Regions from separate parts of the Peribacillus sp. NJ11 genome, predicted to be linked through region 2. Evidence: predicted binding sites of a transcription regulator. Region 2 holds the regulator's gene; the other holds the start of a gene.
What was found. The regulator LexA, encoded in region 2, represses DNA repair genes until DNA is damaged. The targets are predictions, from matches to a motif close to CGAACATATGTTCG.
Positions count from the first base shown of each region.

Region 1: QUF86_RS15305 (Y-family DNA polymerase) is a predicted target of LexA. The motif match lies at 2,238-2,251, and genes of this name have one in related genera.

Region 1 covers NZ_JAUCFO010000001.1:3,095,610-3,099,309, reverse strand. Annotated here, with positions in the region: gene QUF86_RS15315 (iron-sulfur cluster biosynthesis family protein) at 1-317, opposite strand, end outside; gene QUF86_RS15310 (YolD-like family protein) at 565-897, opposite strand; gene QUF86_RS15305 (Y-family DNA polymerase) at 924-2,183, opposite strand; gene QUF86_RS15300 (C40 family peptidase) at 2,597-3,256, shown strand; gene QUF86_RS15295 (DUF3221 domain-containing protein) at 3,346-3,700, opposite strand, start outside.
Region 2 covers NZ_JAUCFO010000001.1:4,602,968-4,606,667, reverse strand. Annotated here, with positions in the region: gene QUF86_RS22555 (esterase/lipase family protein) at 1-27, shown strand, start outside; gene QUF86_RS22550 (hypothetical protein) at 229-516, opposite strand; gene QUF86_RS22545 (glucosaminidase domain-containing protein) at 869-1,483, shown strand; gene lexA (transcriptional repressor LexA) at 1,734-2,357, opposite strand; gene yneA (cell division suppressor protein YneA) at 2,513-2,824, shown strand; gene QUF86_RS22530 (YneB family resolvase-like protein) at 2,844-3,500, shown strand; gene QUF86_RS22525 (DUF896 domain-containing protein) at 3,566-3,700, shown strand, end outside.

The sequences.
Region 1 (3,700 bases), 1.5 Mb from region 2:
TTATTAAAATAGCTCATCCTCGGATTTAAGATTTGATTCGGACTTTTTAACTGAAAGCTGTTCGCTTCCGGAACAAAGTCTATTTTCATGACTTCATCCAAAAAAATCATTTTTGATTTCTCCACATATAGAGGGATTCCGTTTGTTTCCGCTTTTTCGGTACCTTCCTCAGGTTCGTTGACCAACCATAGCGCCGTCACACCACTTACCACGCAGCCACAGCCATCAGTATCATATTTCAACTGTAAATATCCTTCTTGTCCCTGTACCTTATCGGCTATTTTCTCAGCCGCTCTTTCCGTCCATTCAATATACATGATTACATGCCTCCCGATGTCTTTGCATTCCCCCATTATAAACGATAAAAATGTTTCTGTTAACGAAACTGCCTGCTTCCTTCTGCAAGATCGGCCGACATGAAAATCACTTTTTCCATTGACCGTGCTACAAGTCAGATTCTCTTTTGCCCAATGATTTCCTTTTATCAAGAAGAAAATACAGTAAAGAGGATCGATGTCGTTTCGAAAATGAAAGGCTGTCCCTTGAGAACAGCCCTTCCGCTCATTATTCCATTATCCTTACATCCGCTATATCGGAAAGCCTGATATAGTGAGCCTGCTGAAAGCGATCAACGATATGAAGCTTTTGGGTGAGCTCATTATAATAATGGATCCTGCCGATTAACAGCTGATACCGGTTTCCTTCATAATGAGCAATCGCGACATCCTTTCTTTCCTCCATCGCTTCCCCCATTACCGCATTCATTTCTTCCAGTTGCTGCTCATCCAGGATGCGCTCCGTTTCATAGCCATCCTCCACCACCCAATCCCGCAGCATCTTCACATGCTCCGGCAACATCATCGATGTCCATTTGATACGGCCGCGATCACGAATCATTCTTTTCCCTCCCTTCAAAGTCAACCTTACGCCTTATGCCCACCAAGCAGCCTGCTTCGGTGAACAGCTGTACCCGCTTCTGTATACGAAACTGCACGCAATAACGATTTGGGTCCATATTTATGGCGGATTCGATCAACCGTGTAACTCAATTCCCGCTTTTTCCAGCGCGGAGCATCAAATAAAGTCAGCTGCATTTCGTTATCATCCACAATATTCGAGAGTCTGACCTCTATGCTCCGAACCGTTTTTTGCTTATAGTTCTCATGAAAAAGCTCCAGGCAAACTTTATATAACTCCATCGTAATGTTGGTCGGTTCGCTGATCGAACGCGAACGATGGAAACCACCGCCAAACTCATCCTTGCTGTAACCAATGCTTAGGCTGACCGTCCTTCCTGCCTTGCGATGGGTACGTGCCCTTCTTCCAACTTCTTCGCAAATTTCCAGCATGACCTGCTTGACCTCATGCTCCGCCTTATAATCCCTAAGCAGGATTTGACTTTTGCCAAAGCTGACCTGCCCTTCAATGATCACTGCCCCCATATCCGATAAATCTATTCCCCACGCATGGTGGTAAAGCTGATTGCCCATAATTCCAAACTTCGCTTCAAGTAATTCAAGATCATAATTGGCAAGCTGTCCAACCGTGAATATTCCCATTCCATGAAGGGTTTTTTCTACGCGCCTGCCGATTCCCCACATTTCACGAAGCGGGGAAATCGGCCAAAGTTTGTTTGGCACATCCTCATACTTCCATTCTGCAATCCCTTTATGTTTGGCTTCCAAATCCAGGCAAAGTTTTGCCATAAGCATGTTCGGACCAATTCCAATGGCACAGGGGAGCTGTAATTCCCGTTCGATTTCATCTTTTATCTTTTCAGCTATCACCCGGGCATCTCCCCATAAAGAAGCGGCACCATCGACTTTCACAAAACTTTCGTCCACACTATACACGTGAATCGCTTCTTTGGGCACATAACGGTTGAACAAGCGGGTGATTTCCGTCGAGACCCTTAAATAGGTCGCCATTTTGGGTTCAACGACGACAATCCTTGGATCATTCGGAATCTCAAACATCCGCGAACCTGTCTTGATGCCAAATTCCTTCTTCATTTTTGGAGAAGCTGCAAGCACAATGCTCCCCGTCCTCTTCAAATCACCAACCACCGCCAGATAACAATCGAGTGGGTCCAGACCAAGCATGACCGCAGAACAGCTTGCATAAAAACTTTTCATATCGATACACATAATTGATTGTTTCGGCATCGTCCCATAATCCATCATTTCTTCACCCTAACAAGAATATACGTTCGCTTTTATTATATTCATAACTTTAACCGAATATACGTTCTTATTCAATGGAAGTTTTCATACAAATTTCTACTTTTTATTGTAATTTCCTTGAAAAATATAATAGATCCTAAAAACGGATAAATTACCATATTTAAACTATGTTTCCATATAGTTTTTTTAAAATAGATTAATTAGTAACTTGAATAATTTCAAGTGGATCCATATGCTTAGTTTTTTAAAATTCATCCACCCTTTTCAACAGGCTTTCGTCTATTTAATTTTAGTCTTACTACTCATTTTTTGTAATGTAATTGTAACCAAAATTATGTCTAATTGTCATAATGGTATTGTAGGATAATATTGTTAAGAATAATAGAGAGATAGATAGAGAGGAAATGAAAATTATGAAGAAATGGATCGCTTCAGCTGCTGTTGCATCTGCCATGATGCTAACCCCACTGCAAGCCTTTGCAAATATCGGAGATCAAACCCTCAGACCCGGAATGACACATAGCGATGTCAAACAACTACAACAACTTTTAAAAACCAAAGGTTATTTCACATATTCAGGTTCACTTACTACATATTACGGCACGTATTCTGTATCTGCAGTAAAAAAATTCCAAAAAGCCAAAGGCTTAACTGTCGACGGAATTGCCGGCCGAGGCACATTTAATGCGCTTGGTGTTTATAATGTCAATAATACAAGCCTGATTAGCTATGCAAAAACCTTAATAGGCAAACCCTATAAATGGGGCGGGACAACACCGACTGGATTCGACTGCTCAGGCTTCGTCTATTACGTATTCCAGAAATCACAAGGAATTACCTTACCGCGTACAACATCATTGCTCTATTCCAATACAGGTTTAAGAGTATCATCACCAGCTAAAGGTGATCTTGTATTCTTTGATACTTCTTCTGGAAGAACAGGAGTATCCCATGTTGGGATCTATATCGGAAATGGTCAATTCATCAGTGCTACGTCTTCTAAAGGAATAACCATCACGGATATGGATAATTCTTATTGGAAACCAAAATATTTAGGTGCGAAAACGTTATAAAATCCAGGACATGAGCTCATCCTTGTGAGCGAAATCCCATTAAAAAAACCGGACTGAATTCATAAATGATTCAGTCCGGTTTTATTGATTTATTTTATATATAATATTTCATCCGTTAAATCCTCTACAGTCACCATGAATGATGAATCCAAATTGGAACGATTCATCATTTCAATATTATACACATGCTCTGAGGGCAAATGGACGACATCGAGAACCATGAATCGCTGACTTTCCGCTTTGCTGACATGATCGAGGGCAGCAGTGACCGCCCTTTGTTCGGCCAAACTTTTTTCATCCGTCAAAACAAGAATCAATTCCGCTTCCGCTTTCCCAGGAAATGATTTCTTGACCCCGCCCCGGTGCCATGGTTTCACTTTCATCCCGATTTCCAGGTCAGAGAAATCGAGGTCATTACCATGTTGATCTTGAATATATGTATCA
Region 2 (3,700 bases):
ATTCGTTCGGTCTATATAGAAAAATAGTAAAAATGATTAGAAAAGACCTTCTCTTAATTGAGAGGTCTTTTTTTGGGGTGAAATGTATTGAAATGATTCAGCAAAAGGAAACAGCCAGGCCGTATTTCATATTGGTCCTAAGTTAGCGGTTGATCGAAGGGCATTTAGCAAGTCAGATCCCCCTGCAACAAAAAAGATTCATGAAATCCAACGAGTGCCATCTAGGATTTAATCCGTCTTTTGATAAGATTCCCTATAAGTTAAAATACAAGTTTTGAGTGCTGAATAATTGCCAATGCTTGCATAGCCATAAAACCAGCCCATGAAAATTCCTGCAACCAAATGATGTCGGTGGCTAATGAAAATGGAAATGAATAAGCCAATACCCAAAGCGATGGTAGGGATGAATTTTGGTGGAATATGAAAAATGACCTTAATAAGTTGAGTAAGAATCATGATGGTAGGAATGGCTATCACTGCATCCCAAAAGTTTGTATGGATGGTTGGGTAGTCCATAATGTCACCACCTTATATTAGAAGTTTTACAAAATTAATTTTTACCATTTATAAAAGGTTTATACATAGTAATTCATTAAATGATTGATCAAATAAAGTTGATGCAAATGGTTTTGAAATTTTCAGCGTTCAATTAAAAAGCCATCAATCCATTGAATATTAATGGGTTTGATGGCTTTTACTAGAGAGGGAGAATGATAATCCAAATTGAAGCCGTACTTAGTAAGTTATCACCATATTGATCTTAGTGAAAAACAATTAATAACATTTTTTTGCTGGACAAGCTGTAACCTTTCTCATAGTTTAGAATACGATAAGAATGAAGATATCCAACTAATAATGGGAGGTTCTAATGAGTAAGGAATCGTTTATTAAGGAAATTGCTCCTTATGCCCAAAAAATTCAAAAGGAATTTAAAATATTACCTTCTGTTGTCATTGCACAAGCTTGTTTGGAGAGTGGTTATGGGACAAGCTTCTTAGCAAATCAAGGGAAAAATATATTCGGTACAAAAGGTGACTATAAAGGAGATTCTGTCATTATTCAAACAATCGAATATGTCAACGATGCGCCCGTTCAAGTATGGTCCAAATTCAGAAAATATCCAACATGGGCAGAAAGTCTACAAGATCTTGCCTATCTATATGTAAAGGGGACTTCATGGAATAGAAGTTTGTATACAGCTGTCATTGGGGAAAAAGATTACAAAAAGGCACTTAAAGCAATATTCGATGCGGGCTACGCCTCGGACCCGAAATATATAGAAAAACTGGTGAATCTTATCGAAACAAGTGATTTAACTAAATATGACGCAAGCAACGAAGAGGTCTATCATATAGTCAAAAAGGGGGACTCTGTCTCTGCGCTTGCCAAAGCATATGGTTCTACACAGGTACAGATTCAACAGTGGAATGGGTTGGCCGATCTTAACCTCATTAAAGTGAACCAAAGATTAAGAGTGAAATGAACTTTTAACAGGGAGCGGGATTTTAACGCTCCCTTTTTTTTATTGGAATGAGGGTTTCCTATTTTTCAAAATACATATATCCAGAAAGACGTTAGTTTCCCTTTCATCCGGCATAAATGAGAAAGGATGTTAATAATCTTAGGAAAACTCGATTCTATCAAAAAAATATATCAAAACCTAGTCTTCCATATGCATAATGAGAGAATTCGGGACATAAATTAAACAAACAAAAAAAGCGCGGTTAGCGCTTTTAGTGTATTTGTCTATATAAGCCTATAACTTTTCCAAGTATCGAAACATCTCTTAAAATAATTGGTTCCATATTCGAGTTCTCAGGCTGAAGCCTTATGTAATCCGGTTCCTTAAAGAATCGTTTTACAGTGGCTTCATCATCTTCCGTCATGGCCACGACGATATCTCCATTATTGGCGCTGCTTTGTTGTTTCACGATGACATAATCTCCATCATGAATTCCTGCTTCGATCATACTTTCACCCATGATTTCCAGCATGAATACATGGTCATCATGCGGAACCATGCTTTCGGGAAGCGGAAAGTATTCTTCTATGTTTTCGATGGCCGTTATCGGCATGCCCGCTGTTACTTTTCCAAGTAACGGAACGTTCACGACATTAACTTTGGGGATATTGTTCGCTTCCTCCAAATTCAGTATTTCAATGGCCCTCGGCTTGGTTGGGTCACGTCTTATCAGGCCTTTACTTTCCAGGCGGGATAAATGTCCGTGTACTGTTGAACTTGATGCAAGTCCAACTGCTTCGCCAATCTCCCGTACGGAAGGTGGATACCCTTTTTGGCGGACCTCTTCTTTAATGAAATCAAGGATATCTTGCTGCCGTTTTGATAGTTTAGTCATATGTGCACCTCTTCTCCAATGTTCTTTGCTACATTATAGCATGGCCCCCAACTCTATACAAACATAAGTTCGAATTTTGTTGTTGACTGAAACAAACGTTCGTATTATAATTTGGACGTAACATACGAACGAACATTCGCTTTGGAGGGATATTTATGAAAAAATTATACAAAAATTATATTTCTACGATTCTATTAGCGGGATCGGTATTCATCTTTTCAATTTTATTCTCTTGTACATTAGACAATGATCAAAAAAAGGATTTCCTTTCTATAGAAGTAAGTGAAGGCGACACCCTATGGGAAATTGCCGAAGAGTATGAAGAAGCTGATTTGACAAAAAAAGAATTCATTGGTTGGATAGAAGAGCATAATGGAGTCAGGGCGGATACGATTAAACCTGGTCAAGTCATTGTCATACCGGTTAAAGGGGACGATCTTGTTCAGAATTTGGCCAGTCAGCAGTAAGTAGTGAAGGTAGGGTATTATGAAGGCAGTAATCTATTGTAGGGTTAGCACAGAAAAAGAATCCCAGGAAACATCATTGGCAAGGCAGGAAGATGAATTAGTTAAATTGGCGGAAAAGATGGATGTGGAAGTTGTTTCCATAATAAAAGAACAGGCAAGTGGTTATGAGTTAAATCGGGATGGCATATTTGACATGCTTGAACTATTTAAAACCAAAGAAGCTGAAGTTCTATTAATCCAGGACGAAACTAGACTGGGGAGGGGAAATGCCAAAATAGCCCTTTTCCATGTCATCCTTAAAGAAGACGTGAAAATTTATACGCTCTCACACGATGGAGAACTTGAGTTATCTGATTCGGATGCCATGGTCATCCAGATAGTTGGTATTGTAGAAGAATATCAAAGGAAACTACATAATCTAAAAATAAAACGCGGGATGATAAGAGCCGTTGAAAAGGGATACCGTCCGCAAAAAAATCTTCATAACCAAAGGAATTCCACTGGAAGGGACCGTATGGAGATTCCAATTGAAGAAATTATTAAACTCCGGGCCAATGGATTGACATTTGCAGAAATCGCAGCCACTTTAAGGGGCTTTGGATACAATGTATCTAAAGCCACTGTAAACAGGCGTTTTCTCGAACATCAACTAAATACAGAGGAAAGTCAATCATAGAACTTGTAATTTCGCTTTTTTTTTAATACCATGACAATATCCGCAGATTACGAAGGAGCGAAATTATGCTATCAAAAGAAAAATTAGCCCGTATTAATGAACTTTCAAAAAAGGCCAAGGGTGAAGGTTTGACGGAAGTTGAGGCGAAAGAGCAAACCCAATTAAGAAGTGAGTATTTGGAGACATTCAGACGGTCCATG